DNA from 3 places in the Shewanella khirikhana genome. Region 2 is predicted to be linked to each of the others. Evidence: predicted binding sites of a transcription regulator. Region 2 holds the regulator's gene; each other region holds the start of a gene.
The links. The regulator sigma-54, encoded in region 2, starts transcription at its own class of promoters, with help from an activator protein. The targets are predictions, from matches to a motif close to GTTGGCACGNNNNTNGNNT.
Positions count from the first base shown of each region.

Region 1 (5,345 bases), 1.0 Mb from region 2:
TGCCGCGGTTCCCAGTGACACGCTGGACACATGGGCATAGGTTGAAACAGGCAATTCCTCTGCCTTGCCATCGACCTTGCCACTGGCCTTGATGGTGTAGTTTCCTTCTGGAACGGGCTTGCCTTCGGCATCCAGTCCATCCCAGTTCACATCGATATTGCCGCCTTCGCTGCCATCCACCGTGTAGGTGGTGACCAGCTGGCCCTTGGAGTCCTCAATTCGCACCGTGATGCTGTCTATCTTGGATGGCGTACTTATCACGCCTTTCACGGTTGGATCTTCACTGGACACATGGCCGGTAGACGATGGGATAAGCACCTTCTGCCCTACCAGCCCGGATGCCTGCAGCGCCTGGCTTGAGGTCATCACGGTATTGAGATTCACAATGTGGTCGTTCAGCTTGGCGATACCATCCACGGTTGAGAATGACGCCATCTGAGCAATCATCTGGTCGTTTTCCACCGGCTTAAACGGGTCCTGCATCGACAACTGCTGCGACAAGAGCGCAAAAAAGTCTTCCTGGGTCAGCTCCTGCTTTTTGGCCTCGGGTACCGCTTCTTTACTTTGAAGCCGAACGCCGTCCAAAAACGGGTTGCCGGTGCTCTGGGTAGACTGTGCCGCCGCTGCCTGATTAATAGAGTTAAGAAAACTCACGGCTTACCTCCTTAGCGCCACCGGATTATTTGCCCATTCTCAGGGTTTGCATCAGCATGCTTTTGGCCGCCTCTGCCACCTGGGCATTCATCTGGTACGAACGGGAGGCAGAAATCATGTCAGCCATTTCTTCCATCACGTTCACATTGGGTTTGTAAATAAAGCCATCGGCATCGGCCATGGGATGATCGGGGTTGTATTCCTTTTGCAGCGGCTTATCGCTCTCAACAATGCCTTTGACATTCACGCCGCGGGACACCTGTTGCTGCTGACTGGCCTTGGCAAGCTCGGCTTCAAACACCGGATGCCGCGCTTTGTAAGTCTTATCGACACTGCTGGACACTGAATCGGCATTAGCGATGTTACTGGCGGTGGTGTTGAGGCGAACCGACTGTGCAGTCATCCCCGAGCCCGACACATTGAAGATATTGAATAAGCTCATGATTAATCTCCTTTGAGGGCCTTTTTCATGCCATTGAACTTGCCTTCAAGGAAGCCCAGTGACATTTGGTATTCGATGGCGTTTTGCATAAAGGCGGCCTGCTCCTGCTGGATGTCCACTGTGTTGCCATCCCCGGTATCAGGCTGGTTGGGTACACGGTACTGGACGTGCTGGCGGCTCAATGCTTGCAAGTCAAAGTGGCCTTCGCTGGTTTGGGCCATTTGCATGCTGCGTTGCTGGCTGCGTGCGGCGGCAAGGGCATCGGCGAAATTGACGTCTCTGGCTTTGTAATGGGGCGTATCGGCGTTGGCGATGTTGCTCGACAGCACTTCTGCCCGCTCTGCGCGGATCCCGAGGGTGTACTGATGCACCCCAAGAGCCTTATCAAAACTGATCGCCATAAAATTGCCTCCTACGCCTGAATGGCAAAACAAAAGCAATTCATGTGCCAAATATTGGATAACGCCATAGACTATGCTGCAGGCATAAAAAAACCGACGCATCAAAGGTCGATTTTCTTTTTAAAATCTTATTGTTACTGCATCAGGTCTTTTTCTGATAGTAGATACCTGGGTTACAGCGCACCATGTCAAATTCATCGGTCAAACCGGCAATCGACTCGGAAGCCCCCAGAAACAGGATGCCCTTGGGATTCAGGGCGGCAGCAAATTGCCGCAGGATTTTTGCCTTTGCCTCAGGGGCAAAATAGATAAGCACGTTACGGCAAAAGATGATGTCGAACTTACCGAGCAAGGTATAGCTTTCCAGCAGATTGTGAGCGCGGAAGCTCACCATGCGGCGTACGTTGTCTTTCACCCGCATATTGCCGTTGGGCAAGGCGTCAAAAAAGCTGCGCTTGCGCTCATCAGACAGACCCCGCCCCAGCGCCAGGCTGTCGTATTCGGCCTGTTTGCAGCGCTCCAGCATCGAAGGCGACAAGTCGGTTGCCTGAATGCTGGCACTCCCCGGCAGTCCGCCCGGACGCTTTTGCTGAAACTCGAGGATGGTCATTGCCAGCGAATAGGGCTCTTGCCCGGAGGAGCAGGCGGCAGACCAGATTTTCAATGGCCGGCCGAGACGGGCGTATTCGGGCAACAGGGTATTGCCGAGCAATTCGAAGGGGTACTTATCACGAAACCAGAGGGTCTCGTTGGTGGTCATGGCATCAATCACCTCGGCACGCAATTGCCGCTCGGTGGGTTTCATTGAATGCTTAACCACTTCAGACAGGGATGGCAGGTTGTATTTGCCCATCAGAGGCGCCAGGCGGCTGCGGACCAGATACTGCTTGTTTTCGCCAAGCACTATGCCGCTGTGTTGTTCAAGGAACAACCTGAATTGATTATATTCCGCTTCAGCCAGTGATTTGTCCGACACCGTATCCCATCCTGCACCTAGTGGAGAAGATTAACGCAACATCTCATTAACCTTCTGATTTTATTCCCCAAAAACAAGCGCTGCTTTATACATTATCACCCACGGGAACACAAGCTCCCTTGGTGGAGTATAACCCCACCCAAGGGGAATGCCATCACAGTTACAAGCTCAGGTGTTTGTTCACCGCCGCGGCCAATTCGTCCGGGTTGAACTTGGCGATAAAGTCGTTTGCGCCCACCTTTTGCACCATGGCCTGGTTGAACACACCGCTGAGGGAGGTGTGCAAAATCACCTTGATGTCTTTGAGCTTGGGATCGTCACGAATTTCTGCCGTCAGGGTGTAGCCATCCATCTCGGGCATCTCGATATCCGAGATGATCAGCGGAATTTCGTCGGCCACATTGCTCACTTCACTGGCGATGGTTTTAAGCTTATCGAGCGCTTCGCGGCCGTCTTTGGCGGTATCGATTTGCAGCTCCAGCGACGTGAGCGCTCGGATGATTTGCTTGCGGGCCACCGCAGAGTCATCAATGACCATAATGTGAAAGTGCTGCTCGCGGTCGATGGTAAGCTTGGCGTCCACATCTTCAGAAATCGCGGTCTTCACCGGACTGATTTCATCGAGGATTTTTTCCACATCGAGAATTTCAACCAGCTCGCCTTCGATCTCGGTCACCGCAGTCAGGTAGGAATAGCGCCCAGCCCCCTGTGGTGGCGGCATAATGGCTTCCCAATTCATGTTGATGATGCGCTCGACCGAGCTCACCAAAAAGCCCTGCACACTGCGGTTGTACTCAGAAATAATAATGAAGCAGTTTTGGGTATTCTCAATGGGGCGGCCACCGGTTGCCGCGCTTAAGTCGATAACCGAAATGGTGGAGCCACGGATGTGGGCAACGCCCCGCACATAAGGATTGAGTTTGGGCAGACCGGTCAAAGGGGGGCACTGCAGGACTTCTTTTACCTTGAACACGTTGATCCCGAAACGCTGACGCCCGTTCAATTTGAACAGCAGCAACTCCAGGCGGTTTTGTCCCACCAGTTGGGTACGCTTGTTGACTGACTCAAGAATGCTCGACATAACTTCGCCTTAGTTGTCTTGATTGAATGGCGCCCCGGGCTCCGTGGAGCATAGGCATGTAACTTGCTTTCGAATTGTCACCGACAACCTGTGCCCCAACTTCGTCAATCTTCTGACAGCCATGCCAGCAAGCTTGTACAAAGGTGGTCCGGCCCTGACAGAAAGTATAGGTGTATTCTGGCGTGACACGCTAGTCTGTTCATTATGAAAGTAAAGTTAGCACAAATTTTGGCAAGCCTTTTATGGGTAACCGGGGCATCGGCTACACAGATCCCACAACAACCCAACTTATCGGCCATCGCTGCGGCGGCTGAAGAGGCGGTTGCCAAAAAAATTGACGCCCCGGCCGGAGCCAGGATAAGCATCCAGGCCCAAAGCCTCGACAGTCGGGTCAACCTGCCCCGCTGTGAGGGGCCCGTCAGTGCGCGCCTGGCCAGCGACAGGCCTATCTCCCGCAACAATACTGTACGCATCAGCTGTACCAGCCCGGATCTCGACTACCCCTGGCAAATGTTTCTCTCGGTAAGAGCCGAAATCCTCTTTCCCGTGGTGGTGGCCAAACGGCCGCTGACCAGTGGCGATTTGCTCGATGAAGCCGCCGTTGAAGTGCGCTATGTTGATAAAACCGTGCTGCGTGGCCAGCAGTTTGCCGATACCAGTCAGTTGCTGGGCACCCGGGTCAAACGCCGAATTGCACAGGACTCGCCGATTTTTGCCGCCAATCTGTGTTTTGTCTGCAAAGGCGATGCGGTATCGATTTATGCAAAAACTGCCAGCTTTGAGATAAAAACCTTGGGCGAAGCCCTGGCGGATGGTAACGAAGGTGATCGAATTCGCATCAGAAACACCAACTCAAACAAGGTGTTGGAAGCTACTGTCATCGGCGTTGGCGAAGTGGAAGTCAAAATGTAAAATACCCTAAAGCTTTGCTGGCTACGGCCGATAAGAGTGCTAAGAAACCCGAATCCGTAACACTGGAGCCCCCGATGGCCATCGAATTACCCAAAAATAATGCCGCCGCCAACCGTGTCGGCAACACCGCAAGCCCACTGACCAGCGCCCGCAGTGCCCAGGCTTCTGCCGCACAAACCGCGCAGGCTCAGGTGCCGCAAAAAGCAGACTCTGTCGTGATCACCAGTCAGGCCCAGCAACTGCAAAGCGTCCAGTCCAAGCTGGCATCGCTGCCTGAAGTCGACCAGAAGAAAGTGGCCGAAATCAAGCAGGCTATCGCTGAAGGCCGCTACAAAATCGATCCTGAGAAGCTGGCTGCCAATATCGCTCGCTTCGAAAAAGAAATGCAGGATCTCGACCAAGACGCATAAGCCTTCTTTGGCATCGGGTTGCGGCCGGTCACTCAACAGTGGCCGGCTTTTTGCATTTAAAATTTGTAATCTGTATTCGCCAAATTTTTGCAAACACGGCCTGAGGTTTCCCCATGAATGAACTCACTTCCCTGCTCGACCACCAGCAATCCCTGCTAGACGAGCTGCTTGTCCTGATAGACGCCGAAAAAACCGCGCTGATAGCCCAGGACGCCAGTGAGCTGCTACGCCTCGCCGAAGCAAAATCTGCCGCCCTGCTGGCACTCAAAAAGAATGATGACGCGCTGGCGCTGCATCCTGCCAAACAGCTGCTGACAGAAGATCAGGCCCTGGTGGGCAAGGTAGAAGCCGCCCAGGCCACGCTGCTTCGCTGCAAGCAGGCCAATCACCTCAATGCCCAGCTGATTGAACACAACGAAGCCAGCATCAACCGCCTGGCCCAGGCGCTGCAGGTTAGCCGTAACGCAAG
Region 1 covers NZ_CP020373.1:2,357,977-2,363,321, forward strand. Annotated here, with positions in the region: gene flgD (flagellar hook assembly protein FlgD) at 1-654, opposite strand, end outside; gene flgC (flagellar basal body rod protein FlgC) at 680-1,096, opposite strand; gene flgB (flagellar basal body rod protein FlgB) at 1,099-1,497, opposite strand; gene STH12_RS10360 (CheR family methyltransferase) at 1,640-2,473, opposite strand; gene STH12_RS10365 (chemotaxis protein CheV) at 2,634-3,554, opposite strand; gene flgA (flagellar basal body P-ring formation chaperone FlgA) at 3,759-4,466, shown strand; gene flgM (flagellar biosynthesis anti-sigma factor FlgM) at 4,541-4,876, shown strand; gene STH12_RS10380 (flagella synthesis protein FlgN) at 4,990-5,345, shown strand, end outside.
Region 1: flgA (flagellar basal body P-ring formation chaperone FlgA) is a predicted target of sigma-54. The motif match lies at 3,605-3,623, and genes of this name have one in related genera.

Region 2 (5,345 bases):
GAAAAACAAACGCATCGTCTACGAAGGCCCGGTAACCCTGACCCAGGGCAGTTTGGTGCTCAAAGCCGACGAACTCAGCTCCTACACAGATGAGAAGACCGGCAAGCGGATCCTGCTCGCCAAGGGCAAGCCAGCCACCTACAGCCAGCAGGTGGAAGATGGCCGCACAGTGCAGGCCAGCGCCAACGAAATCAGCTACAACATCGACAGCCGCATCATGGGCCTCAAGGGCAGCGCCGAAGTCGAGCAGGATGGCAGTAAGGTCAGCGCCGACTCCATCGTCTACGACATCGAAAAGCAGCAGCTCAGCTCGCAAAGCAGCGGTAAAAAAGACGATCAGGTGATCACCATCATCAAACCTGAGAACTACCAGCAGGAACTGCAGGACAAAGGCAAGCAAGACCAGCCTCAACCCCAGAAAGAGAAGCAGCAATGACGGCACTGACCCTGAAGGCCAGCAACCTCGCCAAGAGTTACAAGAACCGTCAGGTGGTAAAAGATGTCAGCCTCACGGTGAATACCGGTCAGGTGGTTGGCCTGCTCGGCCCCAACGGTGCCGGTAAAACCACCACCTTCTACATGGTGGTGGGTCTGGTACAGAGCGACAAGGGCAGTATTCACATCAATGACGATGACCTGACCCTCGACCCCATGCACCTGCGAGCCCGCAAAGGCATTGGCTACCTGCCCCAGGAAGCCAGCATCTTCCGTAAGCTATCGGTGCGCGACAACATCATGGCCGTGCTGCAGATGCGTAAAGAACTCAGCAGCGATGAGCGTGAAGAGCTGCTCGAGCAGCTGCTGGAAGAGTTCCACATCACCCACATCCGCGACAACGCCGGTATGTCACTCTCAGGCGGTGAGCGTCGCCGGGTGGAAATTGCCCGCGCACTGGCCGCCAATCCACGCTTTATCCTGTTGGATGAACCCTTTGCCGGGGTAGACCCCATCTCGGTTATCGATATCAAAAAGATTATCGAACAGCTGAAAAACCGCGGCCTTGGGGTACTGATTACCGACCACAACGTGCGTGAAACCCTGGATGTGTGTGAAAAAGCCTACATCGTCAGCCACGGCAGCCTGATTGCCGAAGGCACACCTGCCGAGATCCTGGACAATCAGCAAGTGCGTGCAGTGTACTTGGGTGAGCAATTCAGGCTATAGTTAAACAACAAAGCCTACCGTCTCATATCCGGTAAATCAGGGTGGCTATTGGCCGAAGAACCTGATAGATAAAAGCTTTCTACCTGAATTATTTAGTGAAGGATCCGCAGTACGATGAAAGCGTCGCTCCAGCTCAAACTGGGACAACAACTCACCATGACGCCACAGTTGCAGCAGGCCATTCGTCTGCTTCAACTCTCCTCGCTTGAACTGCAACAGGAAATTCAACAAGCCCTCGACGCCAATCCGCTGCTGGAAATGGACGACGATCGCCTCGATGGCGATCAGTACGATGCCGATGGCGGCGACAAAGACTTCGACGACAAATTCGATGAAGGCTCAGTATCAGCCAGCGCAGGAGATTCCGCTTCGGTAGAAACCTCCGAAGCCGTGACTCAGGAATCCATGCCGGATGAACTGCCCATGGACACTACCTGGGATGAAGTCTTCACCGCCGCTCCGGTTGCCGGCCCCGGCATCAGTCGCGACGACGACATGCCGTTTCAGGGCGAAACCAGCGAAGGCCTGTACGAACACCTCGAATGGCAGAAAAATCTCACCCCTTTTTCGGATACCGATTTGGCCATTGCCACCGCTATCATTGATGCCATTGACGAAAAGGGCTATCTGACCCAAAGCCTGGATGAAATCCTTGAGGCGGTGGGCGATGAAGAGGTTGAGCTGGACGAAGTCGAGGCTGTGCTCAAGCGCATTCAACACTTCGATCCCATTGGTGTTGCAGCGAGGGATTTGGCCGAGTGCCTGCTGATCCAGCTGGGGCAATTTGCCGCCGATACGCCGCATCTGGATAACGCTAAGCTGCTTATCCGTGAGCATCTGGACCTGATTGCCAACCGCGACTTCCGCACCCTGATGCGTAAAACCCGCCTCAAGGAAGAAGAGCTCAGAGACGCCATAGTGCTGATCCAGAGTCTGAATCCCCGTCCGGGCGAAAACGTCACCAGCACCAAGGAAGAGTACGTGATCCCTGACGTGTCGGTGAGCAAAAAGAATGGTCGCTGGGTGGTGGAGCTGAACCCGGATTGCATGCCTAAACTGAGTGTGAATCAGCAGTATGCTGCACTGGCACGCACCAGTCGCAATCAGTCAGATAGCCAGTTTATCCGCGGCCATCTGCAAGAGGCCAAGTGGTTTATCAAGAGTCTGGAGAGCCGCAACGACACCCTGCTCAAGGTGGCCAACTGCATAGTGCAATTCCAGCAGGGCTTTTTTGAGTACGGTGAAGAAGCCATGAAACCCATGGTGCTCAACGATATCGCCGAGGCGGTGGAAATGCATGAATCCACCATCTCCAGGGTCACCACTCAAAAGTACATGCATACCCCGCGGGGTATCTTTGAACTGAAATACTTTTTCTCCAGCCATGTCGGAACCGAAGATGGCGGAGAGTGCTCTTCTACTGCAATCCGCGCCTTTATCAAGAAACTGGTTGCAGCGGAAAACCAGAAGAAGCCGTTAAGCGACAGCAAGATGGCAGAACTTCTGGCGGAACAAGGAATCAACGTTGCCCGACGCACCATCGCCAAATACCGAGAGGCGATGCTGATACCACCGTCGAATCAGCGTAAGAGTTTGTAACCCAACCGAGGTCATTGGAGGAAAGTGTCTATGCAAATCAACCTGACTGGGCATCACATCGAAATTACTGACTCACTGCGTGACTACGTCGAGAGTAAATTCTCCAAGCTTGAACGCCATTTCGAACAGATCAATAATGTGCACGTTGTTCTCAATGTTCAGAAATTGCAGCAAATCGCAGAAGCTAAGCTTCACCTCAACGGAGGCGAAGTATTCGCCACCTCAGAACATGAAGACATGTACGCCGCCATTGACGCCCTGATTGATAAACTGGACCGTCAGGTAATTAAACACAAAGAGAAACTGACCAAACATTAACGATGGAACTAAGTACCATCCTGGCGCCGGAGTGCACTAGCTGTGCCACTCCGGGCAGCAAGAAAAAGGTACTGGAACTGATTAGCGATCTCGCCGCAGCCCAGTACCCTTCCCTCTCTTCCCAAGAGATCTTTGAAAGCCTGCTGGCCCGCGAAAAGATGGGTAGCACCGGCATTGGTAATGGCATTGCCATTCCCCATGGTCGCCTGGGTAGTATCGATAAACCTCTCGCCGTACTCATCAAATGCGAAGAAGCCATTGGCTACGATGCCATCGACAAGCAGCCGGTGGACATTCTGTTCGCCCTGTTGGTGCCATCAGACCAATGCCAACAGCATCTGAGTACCCTGGCAGCCATGGCCGAAAAGCTCAACGACCGTCAGGTGTTGAAGCAATTGCGTAAAAGCCATGATGAAAAGGAACTCTACCAGGTAATCACAGGATGAAACTCGTCATTGTTTCCGGCCGCTCCGGCTCAGGGAAATCCGTTGCCCTGCGGGTATTGGAAGACTTGGGCTATTACTGCGTCGATAACTTGCCGCTGACCCTGATGGGCCCCTTACTGGAGCAGCTCAAAGGCAGCAGCGACAAGGTCGCCATCAGTATCGACATTCGCAATATGCCTGAGCAGGAAAAAGCGCTGGAACAGGAGCTTGCCAAACTGCCACCCGGGGTTGAGCTCACCAGTTTCTTCCTCAACTCCAGCGATAAAGTGCTGCTGAAACGCTACAGCGAAACCCGTCGTCTGCATCCATTGTCACGCAGCAAAGTCTCACTCCAGGAAGCCATCAAACTCGAAGGCAAACTGCTTGAGCCTGTGTCGCAATTGGTGGACCACTACATAGACACCTCCAATCTGAACGTCTATGAGCTGGCCGATGCTGTCAGGCAAATTCTGCTGGGGCGCACCGACAAAGAGCTGGTAATCATCTTTGAATCCTTTGGCTTCAAGCATGGCATGCCCACCGAGGCCGACTTTATGTTCGACGCCCGTTTCTTGCCAAATCCGCACTGGGAGCCAGCCCTTCGGCCGATGACCGGACTGGATGAGCCGGTGAAGCAGTTTTTGGAGCGTCAGGTGCTGGTCAACAAGTACATCTGGCAAATCGAAAACCTGCTGGAAACCTGGCTGCCGCATCTGGAGCGCAACAACCGCAGTTACCTGACCATCGCCATAGGTTGTACCGGCGGTCAGCACCGCTCGGTGTACATTGCCGACCAGCTGGCCAAACGTTTTGCCAACTCGCACCATAAGGTCGAGGCACGCCACAGGGAACTCAATGCCAAGGCTTGAGCGCGATATCACCATAGTCAATAAGCTCGGATTACATGCCCGCGCCGCCACCAAGCTGGCGGTACTGGCGTCTGAGTTCAAGGCCAGCGTGACCCTGGTACAGGGCGAAAAACAGGCTTCTGCCGCCAGTGTACTGGGGCTGCTGATGCTGGAATCCGGCATGGGCAAAACCATCCATATCATTGCCGAAGGCGATGAGGCCGAGCAGGCCATGGACGCCATCTGCAACCTTATCAACGCCTGCTTCGACGAAGAGTGCTAAACGCCCTCATACGACGGCAGACGATAGCGCAACTCCTCTCCCCAACTAAAACCATCGCAGCATATTGCACTGCACATTAGCGGTAATCTTCGTCTATCCCCCTATATTTGCTACCATATTGCCAATTCATCTCTTTGGGGAAAGGCGATGCCATTGGAACTTCTGGATAACGAACAGACCGAACTCAGACTGAGCCAGCTCAACGAAGCCCTCGGCAGCGGCATGTTTGTGCATGTGCGGCAAATGCTGCTCAATATGGCCGCCTCCGACATCGCCCTGGTGCTGGAATCCTCGCCGCCGCGCACCCGTCAGGTACTGTGGCAACTGATTGACCCAGAACTCGCCGGTGAAGTGCTTGAAGAGCTTGGCGAAGAGATGAAAGACAAGTTTATCCGCCAGATGAGTCCTGAGCGTCTGGCCCGGGCCGCCGCCGGTTTGGACACCGACGATCTGGCCTACATACTGCGATCGCTGCCGGACAGTCTCTATCGGCAAGTGTTGCAGTCCATGTCCAGCCAGGACCGGCTGCGTGCCGAGCAGGCGCTGTCTTACCCCGAAGAGAGCGCCGGCGGCATCATGAACACAGATACTGTCACCATTCGCCCCGACGTGAATGTGGATGTGATACTGCGTTATCTGCGCCTGCGCGGCTCTCTGCCCGAGGCCACCGACATGCTGTACGTGGTCGACAAGCAGGACGTGCTGATG
Region 2 covers NZ_CP020373.1:3,401,278-3,406,622, forward strand. Annotated here, with positions in the region: gene lptA (lipopolysaccharide transport periplasmic protein LptA) at 1-436, shown strand, start outside; gene lptB (LPS export ABC transporter ATP-binding protein) at 433-1,164, shown strand; gene STH12_RS14940 (RNA polymerase factor sigma-54) at 1,279-2,763, shown strand; gene hpf (ribosome hibernation promoting factor) at 2,794-3,081, shown strand; gene ptsN (PTS IIA-like nitrogen regulatory protein PtsN) at 3,084-3,527, shown strand; gene rapZ (RNase adapter RapZ) at 3,524-4,375, shown strand; gene STH12_RS14960 (HPr family phosphocarrier protein) at 4,362-4,637, shown strand; gene mgtE (magnesium transporter) at 4,785-5,345, shown strand, end outside.

Region 3 (5,345 bases), 1.0 Mb from region 2:
TAAACTCTTCGCGAAACCTTTCAACAAGCCAGCCCGCCAATTCAGTTGAAGGGAAAGGCTCACCATCATTTTGAGGAAGCTTAAATTTTTCTGTTCGGAATCTTACGTTTGTTCGCACGTGATCCTTTCCTTGATACAGCTAACGCTTGGTTCAGGTGCGCCGTAGGCGTCACCTGGAACCACTTGTTATGTTTCGTTGTGGAAGTAGTTTCTGAATCTCGTTTTCAAAGGACTCTTGGCTTTTTTGGTCTTGATTGTTTGAGACATCAGACAATTTTAGCTTTTCTAAAACGTTCATAACAGAGTTTATATTTTCTAGAAGTCGAGCTAGTATTTTAACTCTATCAACTCTATTCGGATCAGCTTTAGGCCAAGTAACACTGTATTTTCTTTCAGGCCAACGCCCATCACCATAAACATCTTCATAGTTAGCATTTTTAAGAATATTATTTTTAATATCTTGAACTGTACTCTTTGCCTCAAGAAGGTGAACTATGGCATCGGGATTAAAACCAATATTTTCCATGCAGGCACTATGCATGATGCTGTTCCAATTGAACTCCCCATTATAAAAGTCTGATTCAGACTTTAACAAATCAACTATCAAGTTCCTTATAGAGTTACAGTGCTCTGTGATGATGTAGTCAGATTTAATTGAATTGATATCAATGCCTGCTGTTGTATGAATATTGCAGAGTAAAACCTCAATAAAAACTTCAATATCATCAGACAATCTAAGAAGTGCTTCTGTTTTTTCATTTTTGTGGTAATTCTGACCTTCATGCGTAGTTTGAAAGGTTCTTTTTAACTCTGGAAGTCTAGTATGTATCCAGTTAGAAACTTCTTCAGCATCTCTTAATAATTGAGCGCTCATTTGACATAGCATGGATTCGTGTGTAATTGTTCTCAAACGCATCCATGTATTGAAAACAGTAGCTCTTTTAACAGCAAGCTCTTTGTTTTCTCTTTGCACTAATTTTCCTTCTAATTCATTGTGGTAGTATTCTACTACAGATTTAAAATCATAAACTGTGACTTTGTGAGAACTGCTATCTTCTTGCGCAAGAAGTGGTAAGAAATCACTTAAATCTCTTTCATCAACAGCTTTGATGTATTTCCCAGTTCCTTTGTCAACCAGCAAAGAACGAACAGACAAGTCTTGATTCATATTGCTTACAACTACTTCTAAAATTTTAATTATACATTGATGTTAAATGTATGCTAGAGAAACATAACATTTGCATAACGTGCCGGCTCGTTTATCACCTCAGACCAGTAAAAAGCGTGCCGGGGAATTTGTTTATTATTCTTCGGGTTAGTCGATTTTGTCCATATCAATTTACAAGCAAAGCGTGCCAGCACGCTTTGCGCTTTTTTATGGCCTGTTATCTGAAACCCAACATCAGATAATGTCATGATTTAAAACGGTTATTTAGTTGGTGTTCAGATGAAACCGTGCCATCGTATTCATGAAACCGTGCTCGCATTTCAGCCAAACACAATAACACTGTTCATACATACAGAAGAATTGTGGGTGTCCTCATTCTATAACATGGTGTCCTCATTCTTCGTTCTAAGGAAGGAGGTGATTTATGTATCGGCGAAGCAAAAAGTACCAAGAGCAGGTTACGAATTCAGTCTATGGGCGAGCCGAACGGGAACGAAAGCAGCATGGCTTATCCATTCTCCCCCTTCAGACACGCTTCCGATTATTCCGCACATCCTGTACTTCACCCTTCGGGACAGCTAAAGCCGTTCAAAAATGTTCCCGACATTTTTGTCGCGTGGCGGGCCAGAGGCCCTTCGGCTCCAGCTAAGCGACAGAAACTGTTCTGTCGCTTGTCTTTCAGACACGCTTCCGCCCCTGGATTTCGGATTCCAGCGTTCCTGTTGCTCCTTGGGGCACCCCTAAGGGTATGATTGTATGGAACAAGTGTTCCACTTAGTACGAACGTACCACAGCACTTTCCAATCGTCTGTAGGACTTTTGCTCTTTCTTACAAAAAGTTGCGTTTGCTCAACTAACTGCTTTTAGGGCTTCTTGCTTACCTTATTCCTCAAGGCTAATCGTCCTCTGAGGTGGGGGCTTCATCGCCGTAGCGCTTGGTTTTGATTGGCGGATTATTTTTGAAGGTCTGTAATGCAAACAGTGCCGAAGCTGCAACGGCAACGGCAACGGCAACGGCAACTGAAACGGCAACTGAAACGGCAACTGAAACGGAAAGTTACGACAATTTTAGGCATGTCCCCGGAAGTTGTCGGAGCGATACAAGGTAGCCATAGTGCAAGGGGCACAAAGGCGTTACAGCCAACCTAAAAGGCGCTGTCAGCGGGTAGAGCAGCTGAATTGAAACACCTGAGTTGGCAGAAAAAGGATCAAAAGAAAAGCTTTGAGTTTGTGCAAGCAGGCACAAAATGGAAATGATGGTCTCCCCACAGGGACTCGAACCCCGATCGGTCGCTTAGGAGGCGACTGCTCTATCCTGTTGAGCTATAGGGAGACCCGCTGATTATACTCGTTTTGCCTTTGATTAAAAGTCTTGATTTTTAACTGGTTAATTCTTGGGCGACTGGTTTTTTATCACCATGTCGCTGACCTGAATATTGTTCACTGTGCCGATGCCGGTTAACTCTGCGCGGGCACTGTTTTCGGTAACCTGGGCTATCTTGATGTTTGTGTTGCTGTTATTGCCGGTGGTGCGGTTGCTGTTAAAGCGGTCCGACAGGTTTTTGGCCAGCACGATAGACAGCTCGTCTCCCACCCGGATCCCATGGCGGCGGCCCAGATTGAGGATCAGGGTTTCGCCTTGTTTGGCCACTACCTGACCCAGCACCGGACGACACATAAGCGCATTGTCGAGTTCTTTGGCGGCCTGGGCGATGACTTTGTCGACACTGCGGCCATAGGCTGAGCGCCAGAAGCGGTCGCTTTCGGGGGCGACTATTTCGTTGCGGTCAAACTCCCAGGGCGCTGAGGCGGAAAAGCTTTGCCGCCAGATGATTTCGCCGCTTATGCCGTGAAACAGGGTCAGGGTGAGGGCGAATTGGCGCAGTGGGTCTTCACTCATCAGGCCAAAGTAGCTGCTTTGAGCCGGTTCGGTGGAGGCATCGGTGACTTCCGGGTACAGCACGTACTGGCTGTCGCTGGCATTGGCGAGGTAGCTTGGCAGGCGATAGCCCTGAATAGCGGCCTGGCGTGAGTCAATGGCCAGTCGCGAATTGGCCTGCAGATTGGCAAAGCCGGTGGCCGAAAAGTCATCCAGTTTGCCGGCAAGTTTAATCGACAGCGCTTTGCCGAGGCTGTTGAGTTGCCCCTGGGCCAATTGGCTGCGGTGGCTGATGGTGGTTTCCGGCACCAGAATACCCGCTTTGAGTGGTGAGGCCAGGCATTGCTCGGCCGGGTCGGCAAGCAGTTCGACCCGTAAATGGACCCGCAGGCGGTTGTTTTCAATCTGTTCGCTAAGAAGCTGCACCGGCCCTGTCATCATCGACTGATCCATCTGGAAGCTGCTACCGGTGAGGCGCCCCCCTTCGGAGGTTTGGTTGGCTTCAAAGCTGACACCGGATTGCAGGCTGGCGTAGCTGATGGCCTGTTCAATGGCTTCGCTGCGGGCCTTGCTGATGTCGCCATCGACAATAACGGCTTCGCCCTTGGCTTCAACCCAGTCGGCGTGCGCAGGCGCGGTGCAAAGCCCGAATGCCAGTCCAAGAAAAAGCAGAGTCGATTTGTAGGGTGCCATGTGCCAGTCCTGTTTGTGTAACGTGCCTTGGGCCATAGCCGCTCGGCGATTAACGGATAACAGCCGAAGTTAAGCAAAATCCGTGCCTTGGACGCTTGTGCCCGGTGCATTCGGGCGAAATTAAGGGGTAAAGTTTCTGCGCCCCGTGCCGATAGCTGTTTATCAAGGGATTGGCCTTCACGGCCTTTCTGGTAATTAGCCTTTAATTTCATGGGGTTGATTTATGTACGGGAAAACTGCCGTCGCGCTGGCCCTTATGCTGGCGCTGCAGCCTGCCATGGCGGCCACCAAAACGCCCCAGTCCATTGCTTATGGCGAAGAGGGCTATCCGCAGCGGGAGCAAGTCAATGTTCTGGCGCAAAAGATAGTCAACGAACTGCTGCTGACCAATGATGTGTTGAGTCCGACTCAGCCTATTGTGGTGACCACCCCCGTGAACGTGGACGACTTTAGCCGCACCGGCAGCTTTGCCCGCCAGTTGCAGCAGGGCATGATGGCCGCGCTGCACGCCCGTTACTACAACGTGGTAGACACCGGCATTGGTCAAACCCTGCGGGTGACCGACAAGGGTGACTTGCTACAAAGCCGCGACTGGCAAAGGCTGAGGGACGTGGCCGATACCCAGCATGTGCTGGTGGCCAGTTACAGCCTCGGCCGCGACGGCCTGACCATCAACAGCCGGATTGTGGATATCAGCAACAGCCGGGTGGTGGCCTCGTCACAGTCGTTCAGCCGCCCGGGCGATCTGCGTGGTTACCTGGCCTATTCTGAGCAGGTAGTAGCCAAAGATGGGCTGCTGTATCGCTACGAAGCCCCCGGAATGGATGCGGTTAGCCTGCTGGGAGAAGACAAATGAGACAAGTGGTACTGATGATGTTGGCCGCGTTTTTACTCGGCGCCTGCAGCAGCAATGACCGTTACGTGCAGTGGGAAACTGTGGCGCCGGAAACCTTTCCCAAGCTGACCGCCATAGGCTACGCGCCGCTGGAAACTCAGCCAGCCAAAACCCAGGCTGAAAAGGTACTGATGGCGATGCAGGCCTCCAAGCTTGCCGCTTATCGCGAGCTTGCCGAGCAGGTGTATGGTCAGAAAATCTCTGCCAGTTCCAGCGTCAATGATTGGGCGATGCAGAACGACAATATCAAGGCGTCGGTGTCCGGTGTTATCCGCGGCGCACGGGTCGTGAAAAGTTATCCGGTGGGTGAGCATTATGTCACTGAACTTGAACTGGATTTTGCCAAAGTATGGGCCGTATACCAGCAGCAAAACCGGCCGCAGCGGGTTAAAGAGATCACCTATTTTTAAGACCGTTTCAGGCTGCAAATCCAACGCCTGATACTCGATGGCATCCCAAACTTATACCGAAAAGCCCCGCATTGGCGGGGCTTTTTTACATAAATGGGTAGGGCATTTATGAGCAAGTGTTGGCCAGGGCTTGCGCTAGCCCGGACTTTTTTCTCCGTGTATTTGATTCCGGCGTGTTTGGCAAAAACACAGTCAGGGCGTTTTTTGAAGCGGAGCGGCTCAGTTGAAGTTTTAGTCGCAGGCTCAGGCTCAGAACCGGGCTTAGGTTCAGATTAAGCGTTAGAGGTTCAGGCTCAGATT
Region 3 covers NZ_CP020373.1:2,363,402-2,368,746, reverse strand. Annotated here, with positions in the region: gene STH12_RS10410 (hypothetical protein) at 1-118, opposite strand, end outside; gene STH12_RS10405 (hypothetical protein) at 170-1,168, opposite strand; tRNA gene STH12_RS10400 (tRNA-Arg) at 2,426-2,501, opposite strand; gene STH12_RS10395 (flagellar assembly protein FlgT) at 2,556-3,740, opposite strand; gene STH12_RS10390 (FlgO family outer membrane protein) at 3,964-4,596, shown strand; gene STH12_RS10385 (LPP20 family lipoprotein) at 4,593-5,045, shown strand.
Region 3: STH12_RS10395 (flagellar assembly protein FlgT) is a predicted target of sigma-54. The motif match lies at 3,812-3,830, and genes of this name have one in related genera.